2 regions of the Mesorhizobium sp. M0145 genome follow, and region 1 is predicted to be linked to the other one. Evidence: riboswitches for the same ligand, from Rfam matches in the RefSeq annotation. Region 1 holds a riboswitch; the other holds the start of a gene.
What was found. Region 1 has a riboswitch for cobalamin ahead of NKJ28_RS18830 (DUF1636 family protein). Riboswitches for the same ligand answer to the same signal wherever they lie in the genome.
Positions count from the first base shown of each region.

Region 1 (7,411 bases):
CAGCGTGCCGGCAACGATCATGATGTCGGACTGACGCGGAGACGCGCGCGGCGCGACACCGAACCTCTCCGAGTCATAGCGCGGCATCGACGTATGGATCATCTCGACGGCGCAGCAAGCGAGACCGAAGGTCATGAACATCAACGAGCCGCTGCGCGCCCAGGTGATCAGCGCCTCGGTCGAGGTGACGAGAAAGCCCTTGTCGGCGAGCTCGTTGTTGATCTCCAGGAAGAATGGATCGTCGGACCCGACCGGCCTGCCGGTGTTGGGATCGATGAGGCCCTTGGGCTTCGGCGCGACGAGCGTGCCGGAACTGTCGTTCAATCCCATTCCAGCGCTCCTTTTTTCCATTCATAGGCAAAGCCGATGGTCAGCACCGCCAAAAACACCATCATCGACCAGAAACCGAGCATGCCGATCTGGCTGAACGACACCGCCCACGGAAACAGGAAGGCCACCTCCAGATCGAAGATGATGAACAGGATCGACACCAGGTAGAAGCGGATGTCGAATTTCATGCGGGCGTCATCGAACGAGTTGAAGCCGCACTCATAGGCCGAAAGCTTTTCCGGATCGGGGTTGCGATAGGCCACCAGGAAGGGTGCGGCGAGCAGCGCCAGCCCGACGATCAGCGCCACGCCGATGAACAGGACGATGGGCAGGTACGAACCTAAAAGTGCGTTCATGCTGCAGTTTCCGTTGGCGGCCAATCCACTCTGATTACAGCACCGGACCCACTTGCGGAAGCGTGACAGTTTAACCACTGAACCGTTTTAAGGAGGCTCTATGCTGCAACGCGGCGAGGGTTAGCGCAGCGCTTTCGGCGAAGCAAGTCAAACCTTGTTCAAATCGCGGTGCTGGACGGCATATCCGGGAAAACTGGTCCGATCCGCTCCTGTTTGATTTCCTTCACTTTTTACTCCACTTTTCTCTCCTGACATGAATGCCGCCAAAACCCTGTTAGCATGGCACGGAATCGCAGGTCATTTTCTCTGTCTAAAATCGTCCGGATGCCGCCTTCATGAAGGAAAAAATCTCGCTTGCCATGGCCCGCCGCATTGCGCTCGCGGCACAGGGATTCAATGACCCGCGCCCCACCGGCACGCCTGACCGCCGGCATCTGGCCCGCGTGCTTGCCCGTACCGGCCTGCTGCAGATCGATTCCGTCAGCGCCGTGGTGCGCGCCCACTATATGCCGCTCTATTCGCGGCTTGGCCCCTACAAGCTGGCGCTGCTCGACGACGCCGCCGTAACGCGCAAGCGCATGGTCTTCGAATATTGGGCGCACGAAGCCTCCTTCTTGCCGGTCGAGACCTATCCGCTGATGCGCTGGCGCATGCAGCGGGCCGAATGCGGCGACGAAATGTACAGCGGACTGGCCAAATGGGGCCGCGAGCACGCCGCCTATATCGAAGACATCTATCGCGAGGTCGCCGAACGAGGCCCGATCGCGGCGTCGGCTTTCGAAGGCCAGAAGGGTTCGGGCGGCTGGTGGGGCTGGAGCCATGCCAAGCACGCCTTCGAATGGCTGTTCTGGGCCGGCCGCATCACCACGGCGCATCGCCGCGGCTTCGAACGGTTCTACGATCTGCCGGAGCGCGTATTGCCGCCGGCGGTACTCGCGCTACCGGTTCCCCGTCCCGAGGATGCTCACCGCGAATTGCTGCGCATCTCGGCCCGCGCCCACGGCATCGCCACGGCAGGAGACCTGCGCGACTATTTCCGCCTCTCGCCCGCCGACATCAAGGGCCGCATCGAGGAGTTGGTCGAGGCCGGCGACCTGTTGCCGGTGAGCGTCGAAGGCTGGAACAAAACAGCCTATCTCCACAAGGACGCCCGTTTGCCGCGCAAGATCGAGGCGCGCGCCTTGCTCGCGCCGTTCGATCCTGTCGTCTTCGAACGATCGCGCACCGAGCGGTTGTTCGACTTCCACTACCGCATCGAGATCTACACGCCGGCCGAAAAGCGCCAGTATGGCTATTACGTGCTGCCGTTCCTGTTCGGCGACAGCATCGTCGGGCGCGTCGACCTCAGGGCCGACCGCCCGGCCGGCGTCTTGCGCGTCCATGCCGCCTATGCGGAGCCCGGCGCCTCGCTGCAAACCGCAGCCGAGCTTTTCGAAGAATTGAAGCAGATGCAGGGCTGGCTCGGCCTGGAACGCATCGAGGTGACCGCTGCCGGCGACCTCGGCCGGCCGCTCGCGGATATCGCCGCGTCATAGACGTGCGTTGACACGACTGCCTCCACAAGCCTAAATCCGTTCCAGACGGTCCCCTGCCCGCAACGGCAGGGGCCAAGAGGGAATGCGGTGCGAAATCTCGATTTCAAATCCGCGGCTGTCCCCGCAACTGTAAGCGACGAGCCTCGGCCGAAAACCACTGGGATATTCCCGGGAAGGCGGCACCCAGGCGATGACCCGCGAGCCAGGAGACCTGCCGTCTAGGACATAAGAATCCGATCGCCTGGCGGGTTTTCCGGGCAAGGAGCCTGATTTGGAACACGACAGCAGTTTTCCGGCTGAGACAGCGGATTTATTGTCCGGCCATGGTGATTCCCCGGCCGGCGTTACCGTCATCGTCTGCTCGTCCTGCCGTGACGAGACCGGTTCGGACGCTTATCCGCGCGCCGGCGAACTGCTCGCAGAGGACACGCGCCGCGCCGCTTCCAGCGAAAACATCAAAATCCGCACCGTCGAATGCCTCGGCAATTGCAAGCGCCGGCTCAGCGCGGCCATGCTGCGCGACGGCTGCTGGAGTTACGTCTTCGGTGATCTGACCACGACCAGCGGCGCCGATCTCGTCACCGGGGCAAAGCTGTTCGCCACCTCGACGGATGGGCTCATTCCATGGCGCGGCCGTCCCGATTGCCTGAAGCGCGGCCTGGTTGCCCGCATCCCTCCCCTTGACCTTTTGAAGGACCTGACATGACCGCTGCCTCCCTTTCGCGCGTTCCCTGCACCGTGGTCACCGGCTTTCTCGGCGCCGGCAAGACGACGCTGATCCGCCATTTGCTCGAAAACGCCAAAGGCAAGCGCCTAGCCATCATCGTCAACGAGTTCGGCGACATCGGCATTGACGGCGAGATCCTGAAGGGCTGCGCCATCGACACCTGCCCCGAGGAAAACATCGTCGAGCTGGCCAATGGTTGCATCTGCTGCACCGTCGCCGATGATTTCGTCCCGGCGCTGGACCAGATCCTGTCGCTGACGCCGAGGGTCGACCACATCCTGATCGAGACATCCGGCCTCGCTTTACCCAAGCCGCTGGTCCAGGCCTTCCAGTGGCCGTCGGTGAAAAGCCGCGTGACGGTGGACGGCGTCATTGCCGTGGTCGACGGACCGGCGCTGGCTGATGGCCGCGTAGCCAACGACATGGACGCCCTGCAGGCCCAGCGCGCGCAGGACGAGACGCTCGACCATGACGATCCGGTCGAGGAAGTGTTCGAAGACCAGCTCGCCTGCGCCGACCTGATCATCCTGTCGAAGAGCGACCTGATGGACGCAGCCGGCTCGGCCCGTGCCAATGCCGTCATCGGCAAGCACGTTGCGCGGGCGGTGAAGATCGTACCGACTTCGCAAGGCAAGGTCGACCCGTCGGTGCTGCTCGGCCTCGGCCTCGCCGTCGAGGACGACATCGAGAACCGCAAGACCCACCACGACGACGAGCTCGACCACGAACATGACGATTTTGACTCGTTCGTCATCGACATCGCGTCTGTGTCCAACCCGGACGAGCTCGCACAACGGGTCGCCACGGCGGCGGAGGAAGAAAACGTGTTGCGCGTCAAGGGTTTCGTCGAAGTCGGCGGCAAGCCGATGCGGCTCCTGCTGCAGGCCGTCGGTCCGCGCGTCAACCACTATTACGACCGCGCCTGGACCGCTGAAGACGACCGCCGCTCGCGCCTGGTCGTCATCGGCCTGAAAGGGCTGAACCGCCCCGCCATCGAGCGTATCCTCGCCGGCTGACCCCAGGTACGAGCCGCGATGCACATCCTCACCACCACATCCGCCTCGCTCGACGATCTCGCCGAGCCTGTCGATCTCAGGCAAACGCCTGCGGATGTCGTGGCGCTGTCCTTCACCGACAGCGACCTGGCCGGGCTGGCGGCGGCGTGGAAGGCAGATGCGCACCGCCTGCCGTCGATGCGGCTCGCCGCCTTGCGCGACCTGCGCCATCCGATGTCCGTCGACCTGTGGATCGACAGCGTCGCCCGCCACGCCAAGGTCATTCTGGTCCGCATCCTCGGCGGCTATGACTGGTGGCGCTATGGCTGCGACCAGCTCGCCGTTATCGCGCGAAATCGCGGTATCAAGCTGGCGCTCCTACCGGGCGAGAGCCACGACGAGGATTTGCGACTGATCGAAGGCTCGACGCTGCCGCGCGAGGAGTTGGACGCCCTGCTTGGCTATTTCCGCGAGGGCGGGCCGGCAAATATGACGGCGCTGGTGCAGAGGCTGGCAAGTCTCGCTGGATCGGGTGCGGCGGTAGCCGAACCTGTTAGCGTGCCAAAGGCGGGATTTTACGAGCCGGGACTGGGGGTCGTAGAACGCGGCGTCCCCCTCCCCCTCGAGGGGAGGATCCGGCCGCAGGCCGGGGGTGGGGTCCTCTCCGAAGCGCGCCTACACAAAACGTCGCGCACTGCCGTGACGACCCCACCCGGCCCTGCGGGCCACCCTCCCCTCGAGGGGGAGGGGGACGTCGTGCCAATTCTCTTCTACCGTTCGATGCTGCTCGCCGCCGATGTCGCGCCCATCGACGCGCTTTTCGAAGCCCTGCGCCACCGCGGCATGGCTCCCGTGCCTATGTTCGTCTCCAGCCTCAAGGACCCGGCGTCGCTCGCCTTTGTCGAAACCGCGCTCGCAACCCTGAAGCCTGCCGCCACCATCACCGCCACAGCTTTCGCCTCGGGTGCCGAGCCCGGTGTCGAAACCCTGTTCGACCGCGCCGGCGTGCCGGTGTTCCAGGTCATCGTCGCGACCACCCGCCGCGACATCTGGCAAACCAATCAGCGCGGCCTGGCGCCCGCCGACCTTGCCATGCATGTCGTCCTGCCCGAGCTCGACGGCCGCATCCTGGCCGGCGCCATTTCATTCAAGGGCGAAAGCGAAACCGACCCGGCGCTGGCCTTCCGCGCCTTCGCCAACCGGCCTGAGCCCGACCGCGTGGCGCAAGTGGCGAACCGTGTCGAGGCCTTCGTGCGCCTGCAGCGGACGCCGCGTGCGGAGCGCAAGCTCGCCATCCTGATCCCCGACTATCCGAGCGCCCCCGGTCGCACCGGCTACGCGGTTGGTCTCGACGTGCCGTCCAGCGTGCTGGCAATGCTGCACGACCTGAGCGAACAGGGCTATGCCGTTGAAAGGATTCCGCAAACGCCGCGCGAGTTGCTGGAGACGCTGGAGCGTGGAGGTGAAGGGTTGGGGTTTGAGGACTATCTCGGGTACTCGGCGGAATTGCCTGCTGAAGCGATAGCTGCAGTGACGGCCGCATGGGGGAATGCGGGAGATGAGACAAGTTTGTGCGAGGCACCCCCCTCTGTCCTGCCGGACATCTCCCCCTCAAGGGGGGAGATTGGCAGTTTCGCCGACGGCTCTCGCTCAACATCCTTGGTGATTGGCGAAAGCAGAGACAACAGCGCAATCTCCCCCCTTGCGGGGGAGATGTCCGGCAGGACAGAGGGGGGTGTTCAAGCGCCTGCCGCCGCAAAATTCGCCTTCCGCGCAGCCACCTTCGGCAACGTCACCGTGGCACTCGCACCTGACCGCGGGCGCTCAGCCGACCGCCGCGCCGACTATCACGACCCGACGCTGCCGCCGCGCCATGCGCTGGTCGCCTTTGGCCTCTGGCTGCGCAAGTCGCTCGGCATCCATGCAATTGTCCATGTCGGCGCCCATGGCACGCTGGAGTGGCTGCCCGGCAAGACCGTTGCGCTCAGCGAAAACTGCTTTCCCGAGATAGTCACCGGTCCCCTGCCCGTCATCTATCCCTTCATCGTCTCCAACCCGGGAGAGGCAGCGCAGGCCAAGCGGCGCATTGCCGCCGTCACGCTCGGCCATCTGCCGCCGCCGCTGACCGGCGCCGGGCTGGACGAAAACCAGCACAGGCTTGAACGACTGGTTGACGAATATGCCCAGGCCGACGGGCTCGACCGCCGCCGCCGCGACCGCCTGGCGAAGCTGATCGTCGAGACGGCGGAAAAGACCGGCCTCGCCTCAGAGGCAGGCGTCGCCAGGACCGACGCAGCCGACGAGGCTTTGCGCCGCATCGACGCCTGGCTCTGCGATCTCAAGGATTTCGCCATCAAGGACGGCCTGCACATTTACGGCCGCTCGCCGGAAGGCGAGGCTGATCCGGTACGGCGGCAAAGTGCGGCAGCTGAAAAAACCGCGCTGCTTGCCGCCCTCGATGGCCGCCACGTCGCTGCCGGTCCGGCCGGTGCGCCGGCGCGTGGCCGGAGCGATGTGCTGCCCACCGGCCGCAATTTGTTTACCGCCGACCCGCGCACCATGCCGACGCCGACCGCCTATGATCTGGGCAAGGTGGCAGCGGAAGAAGTGGTCCGCAGCTACATGCAATCGCATGGCGACTGGCCGCGCTCGCTGGTCATCGACCTGTGGGGCTCGGCCTCGCTGCGCACCGGCGGTGAGGAGATCGCGCAAGGCCTGGCGCTGATGGGCTGCCGGCCGCAATGGGATTCCGCCACCGGCCGCATCACCGGCATAGATGTGCTGCCGCCGGCAACACTCGGCCGTCCGCGCATCGATGTCACCTGGCGCATATCGGGCCTGTTCCGCGACATGTTCCCGACCCAGATCGCGCTGATCGACGCCGCGGCCAACGCGGTGGCGACCCGCGACGAGGATGATTCGGAAAACCCGCTCGCCGCTAGGACCCGCATCGACGGCAAGATCAGCCCGCGCATTTTCGGCACCTCGCCGGGCACTTACGGCGCGGGCGTCGAGGACTTGTTGTCGAGCGGCGACTGGGCCGCGCGCGAAGAGATCGGCCGCACCTATCTCGCCGCCACCTCGCACGCCTATGGCGGCTCCGAGGGCAAAGGCATTTCGGCGCCCGGCGCGTTCGAGGATCGCCTCGCCGAGGCCGATCTTCTGGTTCATACCGGCGACGACCCCGGCCGCGACATCCTCGAAGGCTCGGCCGACGTCGCCTTCATCGGCGGCTTTTCTGCAGCACTTGCCGCGCTCGGCAAAAACGCCGACGTGATCGTGCTCGACACCACGGACCCGCAAAGACCGAAGCCGCGCTCGGTTGGTGAGGCCGTGTCGCGCGTCGTGCGGGCACGCGCCGTCAATCCGCGCTTCATCGCCGGCCAGATGCGTCATGGCCCGCGCGGCGCCTCGGAATTCGCCGAGACGGTCGACCGGCTTGTCGGCTTTGCTGAGACTACCCATGCC
Region 1 is NZ_JAMYTK010000012.1:151,858-159,268, reverse strand. Features, by position in the region: gene NKJ28_RS18845 (NuoB/complex I 20 kDa subunit family protein) at 1-330, opposite strand, end outside; gene NKJ28_RS18840 (NADH-quinone oxidoreductase subunit A) at 321-686, opposite strand; gene NKJ28_RS18835 (winged helix-turn-helix domain-containing protein) at 1,022-2,221, shown strand; cobalamin riboswitch at 2,251-2,454, shown strand; gene NKJ28_RS18830 (DUF1636 family protein) at 2,493-2,927, shown strand; gene cobW (cobalamin biosynthesis protein CobW) at 2,924-3,964, shown strand; gene NKJ28_RS18820 (cobaltochelatase subunit CobN) at 3,983-7,411, shown strand, end outside.

Region 2 (7,411 bases), on a different contig from region 1:
AGGGTCATGCGTTAGACCTGACAGGCACCTTATCCGGAAATCCGATGGCGGGAGGCGCTGGTGGAAGGCCAGGACGAACAGATGACCGGCGCCAGGGCAGCCGAGGAGCGCCGCGCCGACATCTATGACGAGGACGGCGTCATCCTGTCGTCGTTCCTCGCCCAGATCGGTGCCGCGATCGCCGATCGCGATACGCTGACGCTGAAGCGTGAAGTCGACGATCTGCACCAGTCGGAACTCGGCCACCTGCTCGAGGCCCTGCACCCGGAACAGCGACGCGCGCTGGTCGAATTGCTGGGCAAGGATTTCGATTTTTCCGCGCTGACCGAGGTTGACGAGGCGATCCGCCGCGACATCGTCGACAGTCTGCCCAATGCGCAGATCGCCCAGGCGGTGCAGGATCTCGATTCCGACGACGCGGTCTACATTCTCGAAGACCTCGACCAGGAGGACCAGGACGAGATCCTGTCGCAGCTGCCGTTCACCGAGCGGATCAGGCTGCGGCGTTCGCTTGACTATCCCGAAGAGACCGCCGGCCGCCGCATGCAGACGGAGTTCGTCGCGGTGCCGCCGTTCTGGACGATCGGCCAGACCATCGACTACATGCGCGAGGACAACAATCTTCCCGACCGTTTCAGCCAGATCTTCGTCATCGATCCGAGCTTCAAGCTGCTCGGCGCCATCGACCTCGACCAGATCCTGCGTACCAAGCGCTCGGTCAAGGTCGAAGAGGTCATGCATGAGACCAGGCATGCCATCCCGGCCACCATGGACCAGGAGGAGGCGGCACGCGAATTCGAACAATACGATCTTCTGTCCGCCGCCGTCGTCGACGAGAACGAGCGGCTGGTCGGCGTGCTGACCATCGACGACGTCGTCGACGTCATCCAGCAGGAGGCCGAAGAAGATCTGCTGCGCATGGGCGGCGTCGGCGACGAAGAACTCTCGGACAGCATCTTTTCGACCTCGCGCTCGCGCGTGCCCTGGCTGCTGGTCAATCTTTTGACGGCTTTCCTGGCGGCCTCGGTGATCGGCCTGTTCGACCGCACCATCGAGCATATCGTGGCGCTGGCGGTGCTGATGCCGATCGTCGCCGGCATGGGCGGCAATGCCGGCTCGCAGACCATGACGGTCACGGTGCGGGCGCTGGCGACCAGGGACCTCGACATCTACAATGCCGGCCGCATCATCCGCCGCGAAATCGGGGTGGGCTTCATCAACGGCATCATCTTTGCCATCCTGATCGGCCTCGTGGCTGCTGCCTGGTTCCACGATCGCAATCTCGGCGGCATCATTGCGGCTGCGATGATCATCAATATGTTCGTGGCGGCTCTGGCGGGCATCCTTATCCCGCTGCTGCTCGACCGCTTCAAGATCGATCCGGCTGTGGCTTCGGCGGTTTTCGTCACCACGGTCACCGATGTCGTAGGTTTCTTTGCCTTTCTCGGGCTCGCCACATGGTGGTTCGGCGTGCGCTGAACGTCACCTCAATTGACTTTTACGTAAATGCCATGCGAGGCTTTGAAAGGTGCCTTGTCCGCCGATTCTGGTACGCGCCTGGGCGCCGGCGGCGCCGGCCAGTTGGAACTCGCGGCGTGGCCGGGGCATTGGAGTGACGATGCGGGAATATTATTCGATCACGGAGCTGACCCGCGAATTCGACGTGTCGACGCGGACGTTGCGCTTCTATGAGGACGAAGGGCTGGTGCAGCCAGTAAGACGCGGCCGCACTCGGCTGTTCCGTCCGTCGGACCGGCATCTCATCCGCCAGATCATGCGCGGCAAGAGGCTCGGCTTCTCGATCAACGAGATCCGCGAAATCATCCAGATGTACAGGGAGCCGCCCGGCGAGGTCGGCCAACTCAAATTGATGATCAAGCGCATCGAGGAAAAGCGCGAGGATTTGCGCCAGAAACGCCGCGACCTCGAAGAGACGCTGGCCGAGCTCGATCAGGCAGAGGAATCCTGCGTCGAGCGGCTGGTGGAACTCGGCGTCACCACATGAGCGTGGCGTCAGCGCCGGCTCAAATCCAGCGCCGCACCCTTTTGGCGTAGTCCCGGTATTTCTTGCCGAATTTGGCCGTCAGCACCTTCTCCTCGCTCTCGATCGTCAGCTTCTGCGTCAGGAACGCCGCGATGACCGCCAGCGGCAGGAACCAGGCGATCCCAGTGACAAAGGCGAGGCTGACCAGCAGCAGCGTGTTGGCGAGGTAGATCGGGTTGCGGCTGACGGCGAAGGGTCCGGTAGTCACCAGATGGTCAGGCACGCCGTTCGGGTTGAGCGTCGTCTTGGCGCGGATCATGGTGCGAATTGCCGTGAACCAGAGCGCGGCAACCGCCACCAACCCCACAAGGCCGGCGGCGAACAGGATGTCGCCGAGAAGATCGCCGATCCACGGCAGCGGATAGAACAGCCCTAGCGCGACGCTGACGATGATGGCGGCGATATAGATCAGCGGCGGCCATGGGATGTGCCCCAGCTTCGGCTGCCCAGGATTTTGCTGCACGGGTTTCGGGTGACTGTCGCTCATTATTGTCCTCCCTCGATTAGCGCGTTCCCGGTTCCGCCGCCTCGGTTTGGGCGGTGCAGGTGCCGGCGAGCTCGCCAATATGCGCCTTCCACTCCGGGGACTGGTCGTTGCTGTAGAGCCGGTCAAGCGAGGCTTCGCCCTGGAGACTGTCCAGCATGCAGGCACAATAGCTGGAGCAGAACTCGGTGTCGCGTGCCTGCTCGCAGGATATCTGGCAGGATTTCAGAAAACGCACCTCCCTGATTTCGGCCTGCGCCGGCATGAATTGCGAAAACAGCCAGACCGAGCCGATCAGCACCGGCTGATGGATCAGATAGAAGGCAAGGCTGTGCCGGCCGATGAAGACCAGCGGATTTGCCCAGCGGCCGGGCGCCAAGGCCGACAGCCGCGTCAGCGCGCCGGAGGTGGCGGCGAGCTTGGTAACCGCGATGCCGGCAAGTACGGCGCCGAACCAGGGCAGCAGTGGAACGTAGTCGTTGGAGCGCGGGTTGGTCGCCGACAGGCCGACCCACCACAAAGCCGGATGATCGAAAAGCTCAGATCGCAGGTAGAAAGGCGCGGCAATAGCGAGGGCCGCCACGGCAAGCGTCAGCAGCGCCGGGAGGCGCAGGAACGCCAGGCCGAGCAGGCTGGCGAGCGCGATCTCGTGCAATATGCCGAAGAAGATGAAGCCATCGGGCGTGGCGATGCGGGTGACCAGCGATATTGCGAGCGCTGCCCCGGCAACCATGGCGAAGCGCTTCCAGAAGCCGGTCCAGCGGATTTTCTTGCCATGGGCGAGATAGAGGCTGATGCCGACCAGGAACAGGAAGCTCGAGGCGATGCAGCGCGCGTAGATTTTCCACCAGCCGAAGGCGGTGAGGCCGGGATCGGTGTAGCCGAAGAATTCGAGGTCCCAGGTGAAATGATAGCTCGCCATGGCAAGCAAAGCGATGCCGCGTGCAATGTCGATAGCGGCGATGCGCTTCGACTTCGGTTGATCCTGAACGGCTGCGCTCGGCGTGTCGATGCTCATGGTCTCGCTGTCTTGGTTCAGCCCCGGCAAGACGACTATCACGGTTGCCACCGTCAAAAGAAGCAGGGCCTTGCGTCGCGTTGGTACCGGTCGGCATCAGAGCTGCTTTAGGCCAGAGCCGGAAAGCCTTTGGCCGGCGTGCAGGCGTTCTTCGGCCTGGGCGCGGTTTTCGCAACGCTCGGGCTGCTGGCGGCGGCCTGCGGCTTCGTCACCTGGCGCTATCTGCCCAAATCGCTTTGATGTTCGAGCGCCGCATGGCGCTCGCGCACCCAGTTGTGGAAGCGGTGCAAGTCGTATTCCTCGGGCATCAGTACGCCGGCCTTGTGGCGCATCGAGCGCAGGCCCATCTGGTTGACCTCGCAGATATCAGCATCCTCCTCCAGCACCTGGGTACCGAAGGCGACGATGTTGTCGATATCCGCGGCCGGTTCGGCGAGCGCTTCGGGCGAAAAAAGCCATTCGGCGGTAAGTTCGGTCTGCTCCGGGCCAAGCGGCACCAGCCGCACGGTCCTGACATAGTCGACATGGCCGACGACGAACATCGACGGCATGCTGGTGGCATAGGTCTGCCCGGCGGCACGCTCGCCCGGCGTCAGGCCGGAAAAGACCGAGCCGTGGACGCGCCCGTCGCGCGACCAAGTTTCGGCCCCGGCCCGCAAGCCGCCGGCAAATTCCGGCGCGTCATTGTCGGCGTGGCGCGCCCATTCGGGGTCGTCGTGCCGGCCCATCAGGCCGCGGCCATAGATCGGCACCAGCCGCGACAGGTCCTTGTGGACGCCGGGGCAGTGCAGGCACTCGTTGAAATTTTCCCAAAATACCTTCCAGTTGCAGTTTATCACCTTGCGCAGCACATGGCCGCTCAGCAGCGTTTCCAACGGCCAGTTGGCGAGGTTGCCGGATGCCGGATCGAAGGATGTTTCAGCCGAGCCGGCAGCGTCTTCCGCCAGATTGACGAAGACGAAACCGCGCCACACCGAAAGCGCGACCCGGTAGAGCGGATGATCGGCCTTGTCGAAGCCGTCCGGCAGCGATTTCGACGGCACGCGCACCAGATCGCCGTGCAGCGAATAGGACCAGGCATGGTATGGGCAGGTGATGAGCCGCGCCTTCAGCCGTCCTTCGCTCTGCTGGCAAAGCTGCGAGCCGCGATGCCGGCAGGTGTTGTGGAAGGCGCGCAACTCGCCGGTCTCGTCGCGCAGCACGACGACCTCCTGCGTGCCTATGCGGAACGTCCTGAAAGCCAGCGGCTGGGCAAGGTCGGCCTCGCGGCAGACGAGCAGCCAGTTGCGATACCAGATGGCCTCGAGATCGCGCTGATAGGCCGCGATGTCCCAATAGGCTGATGACGGCAGCGTCGGCTCGGCCCGCGTCAGGCCGTTGTAGGGACCGCGCTCATTCGGGCTGGGTTGCATGCCGGCTTCCTCCCCATCCGCCAGCCGACACCCGGCTGCGAAAATTGTCAATCGCGGCGCCGGCCGACCGGGCTTGGCGAGGCGGCGCATTCGCCACACGATCCGGCGGAATTTGGTTTGCCGGGCGCGGCGATTCTGCCTATAGTCACTGATGTCGTCGGTTCCGTTTGGAACCAAGAGGGAATGCGGTGAGGGCAAGTTGTTTGCCCAATGCCGTGGCTGCCCCCGCAACTGTGTGCGGTAGTCCTCTCCATATGCCACTGAAGGTTCGCCTTCGGGAAGGTGGGGAAGGGCGCTGATCCGCGAGCCAGGAGACCTGCCGGCGACAGGAAACTGACTTCTATGCCCTCGGGTGGAGGGCGAAAGGACAAGACATGAATACCGCTTCCGTCTCGCTCGGCGCTTCCGCCTCCTCGCAGTCGCGTCTCATGCAGCTGGCGCTTGCTGCATTCCTCGGCATTTTCGTCATGGGCTTTGTCGGCTTCTCGCATATCGATGCGGTCCACAATGCCGCCCACGACTATCGCCATTCGATGGGCTTTCCCTGCCACTGACAAGGGGCTGACATCATGACACTGTTTCGCAACGTCGTGTTCATCGCGGCGATCGCAGGGCTTGTGGCCGGCGTGGCTCTCGCCTGCATGCAAGCCTATGCCACGGTGCCGCTCATCCTAAAGGCGGAAGTCTACGAACAGGCCGGCGGGGGCCATGACCATGCCGCGGCACCTGCGACACCGGCCGAAAACGCCGCGGGCATGACGGCTATGAGCAGCGCCGCGTCGGCACCGGCTGAAGCAATGGCTCCGGCGGAAGACGAAGGCTGGGCGCCGGCGGACGGTTTCGAACGCTTCGGCTTCAGCGTCGTTGCCAATATCGTCACCGGCATCGGCTTTGCGCTGGTCCTGGTTGCGGTTTCGGAATTCGCCGGCGGCATCGGCAATTGGCGCCAGGGCCTGTTCTGGGGGCTGGCCGGCTTTGCCGCATTCACGCTGGCGCCGGGCCTCGGCCTGCCGCCGGAACTGCCGGCGATGCCGGCGGCCGACCTTGTCCAACGCCAGATATGGTGGTGGGCAACAGTGGTGGCGACAGCGGCCGGTCTCGGCCTTATCGTCTTCCGCAGATCGCTGCCGCTGGTGGCTCTTGCCGTGGCGTTGATCGTTGCGCCGCATATCGTCGGCGCGCCGCAGCCCGATAGCTTCGAGACGGCGATCCCGGAAGGCCTGCACCACCAGTTCGTGGTGGCGGTGACGCTGACCAATCTGGTGTTCTGGCTGGTGCTCGGCGCGGTCGTCGGCGTGGTGCGCGGACGCTTCACGGGCACGGCGACCAGCCTGCGCGACAGCTTTGCCTGACCGCGCTGCCGGGGCACTGACCCTGGTCATCGGGGGGGCGCGCCCCGCAATGCGCGCGCATGCCGAGAGCCTGGTGACGGTCGGCCCGCCGCCTTGGAGCTATATCGCCACGGCGCAAGCCTATGACGACGAGATGCGCCAGCGCACCGCGCTGCACCGCTCGCGCCGCGGCGCCGGCTGGACGACCATCGATGCGCCGCTCGACCTTGCCGGCGCGATCGGAGCGCTGCCTGACGGCCAGCCGGTGCTGATCGACTGCCTGACGCTGTGGCTGACCAACCATATGCTGGCCGACCATGATGTCGAGGCCGAATGCCGGAGGCTGGCCGATGTGCTGTCGCGGCCGCGTGGGCCGTGGTTCGTGGTGTCCAACGAGGTCGGCCAGGGCATCGTGCCGGACAATGCGCTGGCAAGACGGTTTCGCGACGCCGCCGGCCGGCTGAACCAGGACGTCGCGGCTGTTGCCGGCACCGTGCTTTTGATGGTGGCGGGGCTGCCGCTCAAGGTGAAATGACATGGCTGATACTATCGATCCCAAGGACGAGGAACGCCACCGCGCCAAGATGGCCAAGCGCAAGGCGGTGCAGGACGCCGAGGTCGCGGCCAAGACGGTCGAGAAGGGGCTGCTGATCGTCAACACCGGACCGGGCAAGGGCAAGACCACGGCCGCCTTTGGGCTGGCGCTCAGGATGCTCGGCTATGGCAAGCGCGTCGGCGTCGTTCAGTTCATCAAGGGCAAATGGCACACCGGCGAGAAAGACGCCTTTGCTGCCTTCGGCGACCGTGTCGTGTGGCACGCCATGGGCGAGGGCTTTACCTGGGAGACACAGGACCTGAAGCGCGACATCGCGGCGGCCGAGGCTGCCTGGGCGAAAGCGCTGGAGCTGATGGCCGAGCCGTCGATCAGCCTCGTGGTGCTCGACGAGCTGAACATCGCGCTGCGCTACGACTACCTCGATCTCGAAAAGGTGGTCGCGGCGCTGAAGGCGCGTCGCGAAGGCCTGCATGTCGTCGTCACCGGCCGTAACGCCAAACCGGTATTGGTCGAGGCGGCCGATCTGGTCACCGAGATGGGCGTGACCAAGCACCACTTCTCCGCCG
Region 2 is NZ_JAMYTK010000046.1:274-7,684, reverse strand. Features, by position in the region: gene mgtE (magnesium transporter) at 82-1,479, shown strand; gene NKJ28_RS32045 (MerR family transcriptional regulator) at 1,619-2,005, shown strand; gene NKJ28_RS32040 (methyltransferase family protein) at 2,025-2,531, opposite strand; gene NKJ28_RS32035 (heparan-alpha-glucosaminide N-acetyltransferase) at 2,548-3,546, opposite strand; gene NKJ28_RS32030 (aromatic ring-hydroxylating oxygenase subunit alpha) at 3,765-4,958, opposite strand; cobalamin riboswitch at 5,100-5,296, shown strand; gene NKJ28_RS32025 (CbtB domain-containing protein) at 5,333-5,512, shown strand; gene NKJ28_RS32020 (CbtA family protein) at 5,528-6,310, shown strand; gene cobU (bifunctional adenosylcobinamide kinase/adenosylcobinamide-phosphate guanylyltransferase) at 6,303-6,824, shown strand; gene cobO (cob(I)yrinic acid a,c-diamide adenosyltransferase) at 6,826-7,411, shown strand, end outside.
Region 2: linked by a shared signal. The riboswitch ahead of NKJ28_RS32025 (CbtB domain-containing protein) and the one ahead of NKJ28_RS18830 (DUF1636 family protein) in region 1 are both predicted to bind cobalamin.